One region of the Photobacterium sp. Alg240-V54 genome, then DNA from elsewhere that is predicted to be linked to it. Evidence: predicted binding sites of a transcription regulator. Region 1 holds the regulator's gene; each other region holds the start of a gene.

What was found. Region 1 encodes CRP, which controls carbon source genes, mostly activating them, when cyclic AMP is high. Its sites were predicted from a motif close to TGTGANNNNNNTCACA; they were not measured.
Region 2: a site for CRP is predicted at 1,963-1,978, ahead of G6R09_RS15885 (NupC/NupG family nucleoside CNT transporter). Genes of this name have one in related genera too.
Region 3: a site for CRP is predicted at 1,756-1,771, ahead of nagE (N-acetylglucosamine-specific PTS transporter subunit IIBC). Genes of this name have one in related genera too.
Region 4: a site for CRP is predicted at 1,208-1,223, ahead of G6R09_RS03710 (NupC/NupG family nucleoside CNT transporter). Genes of this name have one in related genera too.

What each region holds. Positions count from the first base shown of each region.
Region 1 covers NZ_UNRL01000005.1:195,454-198,671, forward strand. Annotated here, with positions in the region: gene G6R09_RS14380 (DUF1338 domain-containing protein) at 1-689, shown strand, start outside; gene G6R09_RS14385 (hypothetical protein) at 755-949, opposite strand; gene crp (cAMP-activated global transcriptional regulator CRP) at 1,132-1,764, opposite strand; gene G6R09_RS14395 (OsmC family protein) at 2,147-2,551, shown strand; gene G6R09_RS14400 (phosphoribulokinase) at 2,612-3,218, opposite strand, start outside.
Region 2 covers NZ_UNRL01000007.1:131,982-135,199, reverse strand. Annotated here, with positions in the region: gene G6R09_RS15885 (NupC/NupG family nucleoside CNT transporter) at 530-1,819, opposite strand; gene G6R09_RS15880 (TatD family hydrolase) at 2,036-2,839, opposite strand; gene prfC (peptide chain release factor 3) at 3,007-3,218, shown strand, end outside.
Region 3 covers NZ_UNRL01000010.1:50,906-54,123, reverse strand. Annotated here, with positions in the region: gene G6R09_RS17455 (hypothetical protein) at 1-34, opposite strand, end outside; gene G6R09_RS17450 (helix-turn-helix transcriptional regulator) at 275-634, shown strand; gene G6R09_RS17445 (phosphatase PAP2 family protein) at 728-1,450, opposite strand; gene nagE (N-acetylglucosamine-specific PTS transporter subunit IIBC) at 1,903-3,218, shown strand, end outside.
Region 4 covers NZ_UNRL01000001.1:869,406-872,623, reverse strand. Annotated here, with positions in the region: gene hemB (porphobilinogen synthase) at 1-287, opposite strand, end outside; gene trxC (thioredoxin TrxC) at 582-1,016, shown strand; gene G6R09_RS03710 (NupC/NupG family nucleoside CNT transporter) at 1,507-2,772, shown strand; gene G6R09_RS03705 (NAD(P)-dependent oxidoreductase) at 2,880-3,218, opposite strand, start outside.

The DNA.
Region 1 (3,218 bases):
TGTTAAATGATCATATTGCACTGCGCAGTTTTGGCGTACCTAAGTGTAGTTTAGCGGTTGTCGCCGCGCCGTTTATTGCTTTTGGCTACCAGCCGCAAGCGAAATACCATTTTGAGACGAAAAAACTGTACGCTGAATATTTCATGCATCCTGATCCTCAATTACCCAAAGTCTTTATTAGTGAATTACAGTTAGGCAGTTGTTCGGCAGAGTTACAACTTATGGTGCGTAGTCTGTTAGATCAAGTCGATGATGACTATTTTCGCAACCCTGATTTTGTTTATGGTGGGCGTCCATGGCAATTGGATTTTACAAGCTATCAATTCTTAGCCGCTGAAAGTGAGTATGCTGCTTGGGTTGCAGCGCATGGCTTTGGCGCTAATCATTTTACGGTCAGTATCAATCAACTTGAGCAATTTACCGATTTAGAACAGATTAATCACTTATTACGTCATAACCAGTTTGTGATTAATCAGGCTGGTGGTGAAATTAAAGGTGATGCAACAGTAATGTTAGAGCAATCAGCAACCATGGCGGATGAGGTTGGAGTGAGCTTTAGAGATGGGGTTCATTCCATCCCTGGTGGATTTTACGAATTCGCTAAACGCTACCCACAACCCAATGGTGAATTGTATAGCGGCTTTGTAACGGCGTCGGCGGATAAAATCTTTGAGAGTACCAATAGCTAGCTAGGTGTTGGTGGTGAAAGAGCTGCGATAATAAAACAGCACTTAGGCAAGTGCTGCTTAAGTGATCAGTTATCTAGCGGTGAAGCCCAAACGCCAGATTCATCAGCAGGGCAGCGACGTAATCCCGTTTGTTGCTCAAGGTAGCAGCGGCTATCGCTAAACCCTGTCATTTCAATGGTTGTTGGCTGACCCGTTAACACGCCGGGTACGGTGGTGTAACTGTTAGCTGAAAAGCGTTCAATATCCATATTGACCATCATTGATTGTTAAATCCATTTGTGATCGAAATGTAGCATGAATGAATGCGATTACAAATGAAAATTTAACAGAAATATTAACGTCATCAATGATTGCTTTTCGATGTTGGTAGATAAACGCTAAGATCAAAAAAACCGCAGGTATCAGCTGCGGTTTCATTGAGGATAACGGCGATACTAAATAATTAGCGTGTACCGTAAACCACAATTGTTTTGCCGTGAGCAGAAATAAGATTTTGCTCTTCCAGCATTTTCAATATACGACCCACTGTTTCGCGAGAGCAACCTACGATCTGGCCAATTTCTTGACGGGTGATCTTAATTTGCATGCCATCAGGGTGTGTCATTGCATCCGGTTGTTTTGCCAGATTAAGTAGTGTCTGTGCAATACGACCAGTCACATCAAGGAATGCAAGGTCACCTACTTTTTGGCTTGTCACTTGTAAGCGGCATGCCATTTGAGCAGATAGACGCATTAGAATATCTGGGTTAACTTGAATTAACTGACGGAATTTCTTAAATGAAATTTCTGCAACTTCACAAGGGCTTTTAGCACGAACCCAAGCTGTACGTTCTTGGTCTTCTTCGAACAAGCCGAGTTCACCAATAAAGTCACCCTGGTTTAGGTAAGAAAGGATCATCTCCTTACCTTCTTCATCCTTGATTAATACAGCAACAGAACCCTTCACGATGTAATACAAAGTTTCTGCTTTTTCACCTGCGTGAATTAACGTGCTCTTTGATGGATATTTGTGAATGTGACAATGGGAAAGAAACCACTCTAAAGTTGGATCTGTCTGCGGTTTACCTGGAACCATATTACTAACTTCCTCTGCATGTGTTGCCCAACAATATGTTCTGTGACGATAACTCAACAAAACTTTTTGATGGTAGGGTTATTCACTCAGCTGCTGGGCTGCAAGCTAACTTGAACTTAGTAAGAGTGTATCCTTTTTTTTAGGTTTTTTCTTGATATTGATCTAGCTGATTCACTCATTTATGAGAGATAAGTGTGCACGTGATCACATCGTTGTGAGTTAGTTACCAATAGCATAGTTTGAAGATGGATTTATTGGCTAATTGTGCCTATTTGAATACGCAACGAAATTAATATTAAACACCACAAATAACGTTTACATTGATGGTATTATCAACAAAAATAGGGCTAAAATCTAAATAATATAGCTAAAGGAGATAAAAATGCAGTCACGCGTAAAATGGGTTGAAAATATGACTTTTGTCGGTCAGTCATCATCAGGACATAGTATTGTCCTAGATGGTAATGGTGGTGATAAAGCGCCGAGCCCAATGGAATTAGTGTTAATGGCTGCGGGTGGGTGTAGCTCGGTTGATGTGGTGAGTGGGTTACAGGATCTACAGCAGCAGATTACAGGTTGTGAAGTACAAATTTCAGCAGAACGTCGTGAGCAAGCGCCACGATTGTTTACTGCAGCTAAGTTACATTTTGTGGTGACAGGTCATGATTTAAATGATGACAAAGTGAGTCAAGTAGTTGCTGATTCTCTCGAAAAATATTGTTCAGTATGTTTAATGCTGGGTAAAGGCGTCGAACTTAGTCATAGCTATGAAATTGTTATGGCATAACGCTATTTTCATTAACGGTTGCTGATAACAGCGACCGTTAATTAATACCAAGTTCAACCACTAGGCGATTTTGCCGTTTTCAATTAATTGCTCTAGTAATGGCCGCATAATTAATTCCATCGCAAAACTCATTTTTCCGCCAGGAACAACCAGCGTGTTATGGCGCGACATAAATGACCCTTGGATCATGGAGAGTAAATATGGGAAATCAACGTCTTTCAAACCGCGAAAACGGATCACCACAAAGCTTTCATCTAAACTTGGAATGCCTTTAGCACTGACAGGGTTGGAGGTATCAACGGTAGGCACCCGTTGAAAGTTAATATGAGTACGAGAAAACTGCGGGGTGATGTAATTAAGATAATCATCCATTGAGCGGACAATTGATTCCATTACTGCTTCACGAGAATGACCGCGATCGCGAGTATCTCTAATAATTTTCTGAATCCATTCTAAGTTAACAATGGGTACCATTCCAATGAGTAAATCAACATGCTGAGCGACATTAATATCGCCGTCGACGACACCACCATGTAGACCTTCATAAAATAATACATCAGTATTTTCAGCGAGCTGTTGCCACGGAGTGAACGTACCGGGCATTTGATTATAAGGCACCGCTTCATCAAAGGTGTGTAAGTAACGCCGAAACTTACCGCTGCCATCT
Region 2 (3,218 bases), on a different contig from region 1:
CTGCGATGCAACGACATTAATTATCGCTGTCATCTATGAGCGGACGTTGTTCCTTGAAGACCCAGTTATCAATTAACTTGATAGTGGTTGCTATCCTTAGCACCGCGCGTGCGACCTAAAACAAAGTTTCGTTGATCAACTCGTTTAGGTTTTACTTAACTTATAATATCAACTCAACCACGACTCGACCATTAAACTCGTGTTTCCTGTGGTGGATAATATGTTTACTGAAATAAAAACTGCTATCGTAACTCATGCAACTTGATCATAAAAAAAGCCATTTATTGCATAAGTTATTATTAATGATGCAAATAACAGCCATAATTTATTATCAATAACAACACTACTGTTTCTATCAGAGAATAATAACAGAGTGAAGATTTAGAAAGGCGAACGCAATCGATTTTATTACATTAAATTCGGTTAATTGCACTTAAACCCATAGCAGCGTAACCGTCTAACAAAAAAAAACGCCACCGCTAATGCGGTGGCGCTAATAATAGTGTGTTATTTGTTGCTGACGGTGCTATTACGCTGCAAGAGTAATAAATAGACCAGCAATCGTTGCAGACATAAGGTTAGATAACGTACCTGCTGCCACAGCTTTCATACCAAAGCGAGCGATTTCAGCACGACGCGTTGGTGCAAGACTACCAATACCACCCAGTAGAATAGCGACTGAAGATAGGTTAGCGAAACCACACAATGCAAATGAGATGATTGCTTTAGTCTTATCAGACATTACCGCACCAGTCTCCGCTACTAACATACCGCCGTCAGCCACATCTTTCAGGTAAGGGGCAAAGTTTAGGTAAGCAACGAATTCGTTAACAACAATCTTTTGACCGATGAATGAACCAGCAAGTTGTGCTTCGCCCCATGGCACACCAATTAGGAATGCTAGTGGTGAGAAGATGTAACCTAGAATTAATTCTAGTGTTAACTGAGGCATACCGAACCAACCACCGATACCACCTAACATGCCGTTTACTAATGCGATTAGACCGATGAATGCAAGTAGCATTGCGCCAACGTTTAGTGCCAGTTGCATACCTGATGATGCACCCGCAGCTGCCGCATCAAAAATGTTTGCTGGTTTTTCTTCAGCTTCATCACCGTTGTCAGCTAGCTGTTCAATTGGCTGCTCTGTTTCAGGCTTGATAATTTTTGCAAATAATAGACCACCAGGTGCTGCCATGAATGACGCAGCAATCAAGTACTCTAGTGGTACACCCATTTGTGCGTAACCTGCTAATACACCACCAGCAACTGATGCCAAACCGCCACACATTACTGCAAATAGCTCAGACTGAGTCATCTTAGGTACGAATGGACGAATAACTAATGGTGCTTCTGTTTGACCAACAAAGATATTTGCTGTTGCAGACATTGATTCTGCATGTGATGTACCCAGTACTTTACGTAGTCCGCCACCAAGAATGTTGATAACAACCTGCATAACACCTAAGTAGTAAAGCACGCTAATAAGAGCAGAGAAGAACACGATAACAGGCAGAACACGTAAAGCGAAAACAAAACCGCCACCGCCAAACAGCTCAAACATCTTGTTTGAAGTCAGACCGCCAAATAAGAAGTTAATACCGTCATTACCGTAAGCAATAACGTTAGCAACTGCTTGTGACATACCGTACAGCACATCACGGCCTACAGGTACATAAAGTACAAATGCACCCAACAGGAATTGGATAGCAAATGCGCCACCAACAGTACGTAGATTGATCGCTTTACGGTTATCAGAAAGTAGTACAGCAATTAGTAGCAGTACCACCATCCCAACAAGGCTCATTAGCAGGCTCATGATTTATGGAATCCTATAGTTAAGTTTTGGCGTCTTGACAGTTCGGCTCTTTAAGAGTTGGCGCATTATACTCATGGAGCTCGAGATGATGTAATGCCAAGATCACAATTTATGAGGAAAATTTATGAATTAGAATCCGCTATTGTGATCGTTATCACAAATAATTCACTGTAATATGCAAACGATTAGCGCAATCGTTTGGCTTTGGCAGCAAAATCACACCTTAATTTGAAATAATTCAGTCGTTGTTAAGGTTGTGACCTGTGCTACGTGCGCATATGTCTCACCTCGAAGTTGAGCTAATACCGTCACAATATCAACTAAACGCTCGGGTCGATTCGGTTGACCTTGATAGCCTGCAATAGGCATATCTGGAGCATCAGTTTCCAATAACAACGCAGATAACGGTAATTTGGTCATAGTAGCGCGAGTTTTCTGCGCTCGACTATAAGTAATTGTGCCACCAACGCCGATTTTGATACCGAGATCAACTAGCTGAGTCGCTTGTTGGTAACTACCACTAAAACCATGATAAACACCTCCCGCTTTTGGTAACTGCTGGCGCAATAACTGCACTAGTTCAGGAAACGCTTTACGGCAATGTAATATCACGGGTAATTGATATTGATTCGCCAATATCAACTGTGCTCGTAGCCATTCAAGTTGTTGGTCGCGATTAACATTTGCGACCGCAAAATCTAATCCGCACTCACCAACGGCGACACAACGATAATCATCTCTAGCATGAGCAAGCTCAGTGGTTAACTCACTAACAACCTCGGCACTATGCTGATGGCTAAAAAAAGGATGGATCCCTAAGCCATAATACAAACCTGAAAATTGCTGACATAAGCCTGCAACTGTCCCCCAATTGCGATTGCCGACAGTTGGAATAACCATCGCTTTTACGCCAGCTTGCTGGGCTTGTGTCCACGCTTGAGCTGGATTTTCAGCAAAAGGGGCAAAATCAAAATGGCAGTGACTGTCAATGAACACTGAATTTTTGCACACTACAGGCATAGTTTTAATCTCTATCAAGGCAGGTATTGTGGCTATTATTACTCAAATTCAATCTCAAATACGCCATTCTTTATCTTTGTGAGTAATTCTCCTGTGGCTAGATTGAGTCTAAAGGTAAAATCAGCGACAATAGCGAATAACGCACTCCATTCAAAAAGAACATGCTAATGTCGCAAACACTGTTTCAAGGCGAAGTATCGAAACGTCGTACTTTCGCTATTATCTCCCACCCCGATGCGGGTAAAACCACCATTACTGAAAAAGTATTGTTGTTCGGAAACGCGATCCAAAAAGCGGGTACCGTAAAAGGTCGTGGCTCTAACCAGCATGCAAAATCTGACTGGATGGAGATGGAAAAAGAACGTGGTATCTCGGTAAC
Region 3 (3,218 bases), on a different contig from region 1:
TATACACAATAAAAGATAACCAACGACGTATCATTTTTATGTTAACAATCCTAATGATGGGCGAGCATTATAAGTTCAATATGCAATTCAACAATAAATAACTTGTAATAAAGTATTAACTTACCATTATTGTATTCAGCTTGTGAATAATGTGACACATATTCTTACAGCTAATTTATGGATGAAGGAAATCAATTCGTTTAAATTTACGCTTGCGCAGTGGAATGAATAACGATGGGTTTATTCAATACGTTGAAAGCGTTTAGGAAAGAAAATGGCATATACTGAAAAAGATCGTCAAGTTTTGCATGATACATGGATGAGTTACAAAGCAAAAATGCGTATTACTCAAATTGAAATGGCTAAAAAGCTAGGGTTAACGCAACTTGAGTTTTCAGACATTTTACGGGGTGATACTGTCATTCAACATCAGTTTGTTAATGAGTTTTGCAGTATTTTAAATATTGATCCGGTGCTAATACTTCCCTCATTACGTGAAGCCGTGCAAAAAGGCACGCTCAATCACTCTGTCGTAAAAAATACTTTTATATTTGATGGTGAGATTAAAAAAGTTACCTATGAAGGTAATCAGCTGGTTGTTGAATATGAACATACGCCAACGCCAAGCTTATGATAGTCTCATAATATTGATATTATAAATATTAACTTATAAAAAAGGCTCATCGCATTACTGTGATGAGCCTTTTTAACTGATTATGTTGCTAGATTATTTCTTTTTCTTCTTAGCATGTTCATCCCATTCAGGGATAAAGAAATATAGCACAGCAGCTGAAAGTATTGAGCCCATAACATCAGAAGGGAAGTGCATACCTAGCCATAAACGACTAATACCCACCCCTGTTGCCCAAATAATTAATCCACCAGCCACAAGATAATTACCTCTACGAATAAAGAAACCACCCCAGAAAAGCACACAGATAGCAGCAAAAATAGTATGTCCAGATGGAAATGAATAGTTGGTTTCGCCTTCCCAGCTACGTAAACGCCAAGGACTTATGTATGTTGCTGCTTGTTTTACGACTTTATCTTTACCAACAGCATCTAATGCATAGAAATCAGCTGGTGAATCAACAAGATGTAAGGCTTGTAATTCATAAGTGTATGGGCGAGGAATTGCAGTCTCGTGTTTTAAGACCGTCTTAGTGACGAAACTTAATACAAGCAGAATACCAAATTGAATCCATACTTTAGTGATGGTTTTTTTCGGTAGCTTTAAAAATACAGGTATAAGACAAAGCAATGCTGCAGTAATAAGGAAGAACGGACTACCAGCACTGTCAGTTAGCAAAGCAAATGAAATACCAGCAGCATTACTGACTGGTGTTGTTAAAGCTGGTACTGGCACTATATGAATAGCAACAAAAAGCAATATGGCAAATAACGCTAATGCAATAAAGTTAGGTAGTTTTTGGGATATAAAATTCATCATGGAGAAAGGTCAATCTTATCATTATATAATTATTAAGTAAGCCACAAAAAATAAATTAACTGTCATTAAATTGACATTTTTTCATGGTTTAAAACTGGAACCTTTTTTCGCACAAATTATACCGAATGTCATTAAGAATATCGTTGAATAACTTATTGTATGCTTATTTGTCAGGTAAGGTTCATCTTTCTTACTTTAGTAACACTAATAAAATAAATTATAGTTGAATAATTAACAAAACTCATGGTTAATCAAATGTAACTTTTGTTGCTTTTTTTGTGTTTTTTTAGTGATATTTCTCAAATTGTGAAGGCTGTCACGCGAAATAGAGCTAACATTAAGAAAACTTAATGTTTATCCTAAACTAAGTTTAGCTAACTACTGTATGGTTAATGCATGCTTAAACGACATATGTTGTTTATTAATTTTGATGTGATGATATGGAGAAGGGAATGAGTATTCTTGGACATTTCCAAAAGCTCGGAAACGCGATAATGTTTCCAATCGCAGTGTTGCCTATTGCTGGTATTCTATTGCGTATTGGACAACCCGATCTACTAAATATACCTTTTATTGCAGCAGGCGGTCAGGCAGTTTTTACTAACTTAGCACTGTTATTTGCAATGGGTGTTGCTGGTGGTTTCTCGAAAGATAACTCAGCAGCAGCAGCAATCGCAGCAGCAGTTGGTTATTTCATTATGATGGCTGCAATGAAAACTCTTAATGCTGATGTCGACCCTGGTGTCGCTGGTGGTATTATTATTGGTGTTTGTGCAGGTCTATTGTATAACCGTTTCCACGCCATTAAATTGCCAGAGTTCCTAGGCTTCTTTGGTGGTAAGCGTTTTGTTCCTATTATCACAGGTTTAGTTGCATTGGTGCTTGCTTTTGCATTCAGCCTTGTATGGCCTCCTGTGCAAGATGCTATCAACCATTTAGGTAAGTGGATTCTTACTAGTGGTGTTCCTGGTGAGTTTGTATACGGTGTTGCTAACCGTCTGCTGATTCCACTTGGTCTACATCACATTCTTAACAGTATGGTTTGGTTTGTGTTTGGTAACTACACAGATCCTGCTACTGGTCAGATTGTTACAGGTGAGATCTCGCGTTTCTTCGCAGGTGACCCATCTGCCGGACGTATTCTAAGTGGTTTCTTCCCTGTAGTAATGTTTGGTCTTCCAAGTGCAGCATTAGCATTCTATGTAACTGCGAAGAAAGAAAACAAGAAAGTTGTTGGTGGTATGTTATTGAGTGTGGCATTAACTGCATTCTTAACTGGTATTACTGAACCAATTGAATTCATGTTCATGTTCCTAGCACCTGGTTTGTATGTAGTACATGCTATTCTAATGGGTGTTAGTATTGTTGTTGCGTCAATGCTTAACATTCACATGGCATTTAGCTTCTCTTCTGGCTTAATTGACTACGTCCTAAACTACAATGCGCCAGCAGCGCATAACTCATGGGAAATTATTCCAATGGGTCTAGTGGTTGGTGCTATTTACTTCGTGATCTTTGTTGGTGCGATTAAGATGTTTAATCTTAAAACACCAGGCCGTGAAGATGCACCAGAAGAAGATTCAAACCCAGGTTCAGACAGTAAAGTAGATTTAGCGGTACAATACCTGGAAGCACTAGGTGGTAAAGATAATCTAACTGATATCTCTGCATGTATCACACGTCTTCGCCTAGGTATTGTTGACCGCTCAATCATCAATGATGCTAAGCTAAAACAACTAGGTGCGAAGGGTGTAGTAAACGTAGGTTC
Region 4 (3,218 bases), on a different contig from region 1:
GTATCACTACCGATTTCATCTTTAGTATGTGAAATACCAAAGGGCATCACATAACGTACACCCAATTTATAAAGCGTATCTATTTCATCAGCCAGCATAGTTTCAGAAATACGTGAAATGCCCGGCATGGTGCTAATAGGTACGGCTTCAGTTAAGTTTTCTTCAATGAAGATCGGGTGAATAAGATCAGCCAATTTAAATTCATGTTCACGCACAAGATCGCGCATATTAGCGCTACGGCGCATACGACGGATACGTTTAATTGGTACAGAGATAGGATTTGTCATTGGAATATTCTGTTATTATGTCAATCGTGCATACATCATACAAATGTTAGGGTTGATGATGCAAGCAGTTGTGTGAGAAGGGTAATACAGCAGCGGTTATTTAGCCATTAACGCAATAAGCATCAAAAATTGGAATTATTTATTGGATCAAGAGAGGGCGTTCTTTTGATCCATTTGTGATGGAATGCCGATAGATTTTTCCTATCAGATTAATCAGTTAAAACTGCTTTTGTTTTTAGAGTTAACGGGATAGATTATTTATAATTAATTTAAAATAAGATCTGGACATTCATTATGACAACCATGACAACGCGTTGCCCACATTGTAAAGCATTGAACCGTTTACCTCTTGATCGTATTAACGACGAAGCGACATGTGGCTCTTGTAAAGAAAATTTACTAGATGGCATGCCGATTGAAGGTACTGCTGATAACTTCGCTAGTTTAATTAATGGTGATAAACCAGTAATCGTCGATTTTTGGGCCCCTTGGTGTAGCCCATGTATTGGCTTTGCGCCCGTATTTTCTGATGTTGCAACTGAGCGTAATGGCGCAGCACGTTTCGTTAAAATTGATACCGAAGCGCAACAAGCACTCGCAGGACAATACCGTATTCGTAGCATTCCAACCATCATGGTATTTAAAGGTGGTAAAATGGTCGACATGCTAAATGGTGCGATGCCAAAAACTGCCTTTGATGAGTGGTTAAATAGCGCCCTAACAAAATAACGCTTAGTGATGTGCTGCTAAAATAGCACTATTTGCTGGTGGCATGTTAATTGTGAAGCCTAGTTGTTTATAGAGATAACTAGGCTTTTTTGTAGGTGTAATTTGGCTAAATATCAAAAAGGCGCACTATTTTGCGTGTTATTTATGCTATTTATGTATAAATGTAAAAAAACACTATGTTAAATTTTTAATGTGACCAATATCTCTATATACTCTCGCCTCGGCCAGAACAATTACGTTCAGCCACCTTATTACAAGCTGTCACTAGGATATGTGAACGACCCACGGAGTTGGACCGGCGTTAATTATAGCTTGTTAATTTAGGTGACTTGTATGTTGTACCATTGGACGAACACTCTTTTCGTTGTTTACGTATATTCACGTAATCCCCATCTTTTGTTGAACCTTCAGCAAATGTTCTTCCGATGCCGCAATACATTCAATACCTTCATTATTCGACACCCATTTATGAGTACAACAGGACGAAATAATGCAGTTGTTAATTAGTTTGGCCGGTATAGCAATACTGGTTTTATGCGCGATTTTACTATCAGATAACCGTAAAGCGATCAATTGGCGGACAGTCATTGGTGCATTAGTGTTACAAGCAAGTTTCGCTGCGTTAGTATTGTATATTCCGCTTGGACAGAAAATGCTTGGCGCAATGAGCGATGGTGTTGCTGGTCTATTGAGCTTTGCCGATGTGGGCATTAATTTTGTTTTTGGTGACTTAGCCAATATTGAAAAAAGCGGCTTTGTGTTTGCAATCCGCGTACTGCCGCTGGTGATTTTTATCAGTGCGTTAATTTCGTTGTTGTACTATTTCGGTATCATGCAGTGGGTAATTAAAGTCCTTGGTGGTGGTATTCAAAAACTATTAGGCACTAGCCGAGCAGAGTCATTAGTGGCGACGGGAAATATCTTCTTATCACAAGGTGAATCACCGCTACTTATTCGTCCTTTCTTAGCTAAAATGACCCGTTCAGAACTTTTCGTGGTAATGACATGTGGTATGGCATCGGTTGCAGGCTCAGTGCTTGGTGGCTATGCAGGTTTAGGGGTTGAGCTGAAGTTTTTGATTGCTGCGAGTTTCATGGCCGCGCCTGGTGGTTTGTTAATGGCTAAAATTTTAGTGCCTGAGCAAGAAACCCCAGAAGAGCAGGTTGAGATTGAAATGGCGAGCAGTGAGCACAGCAATGCGATTGATGCTTTAGCTGCTGGTGCAATGAACGGTATGAAGGTCTCGGTTGCTATCGGTACGATGTTAATTGCATTTGTAAGCGTGATTGCAATGGCGAATGCAGGACTTGCAGAAGTCGGTCATGGCCTAGCAAGTTTAACAGCTGCGGTTGGTATGGATACTGTGTCACAATGGTTTGCGACGACACCACTGAGTATGCAACTTATTCTGGGCTATATTTTCTCACCGCTAGCGTTTGTTGTAGGCGTGCCTGCCAATGAAATGATGACGGCTGGTACCTTTATTGGTGAAAAACTGATCCTCAATGAATTTGTTGCTTTTATGGATTTTGCTTCGGTTAAGCAGACATTATCAGCACATACTCAAGTGATTATTACTTTTGCATTATGTGGTTTTGCCAATATTGGTTCAATTGCAATTCAAATTGGTTCAATTGGTGTCATGGCACCAGAGCGACGTAGTGATGTAGCTCGATTGGGTTTTAAAGCGGTTATCGGTGCGACATTAGCTAACTTAATGAGCGCTACGCTAGCGGGTATTTTTGTTGGGTTATAAGCACTAACTCGGTAACAACAAGATAAAAAATAAAGCCGCAGTAAGAACCTTACTGCGGCTTTGTTGTTATTTATATGCTGCTTTTTATGGGGTATTTTTAATAATGACTATTTATCAAATTGTTTAATTAATACTGAGGTGTCAGCACGATTAAATCCCCGTTGTTGCAGTTTTTCATATTCACTATCAACTTGTTTTGCCAATGGTAATTCAACATTTAGCTTCTCAGCGGCATCAAAACAGATTGCAAGATCTTTACGCATCCAATCAATAGCAAAACCAAAATCAAATGAATCTGTAGCCATGGTTTGAGCGCGATTTTCTAATTGCCATGAGCCTGCTGCACCATGCTTTAATACTTCGGTCATGGTGTGAATATCAAGTCCTGCCGCTTTGGCGAGTGTGACAGCTTCAGATAACCCTTGTAATACCCCGGCAATGCAGAG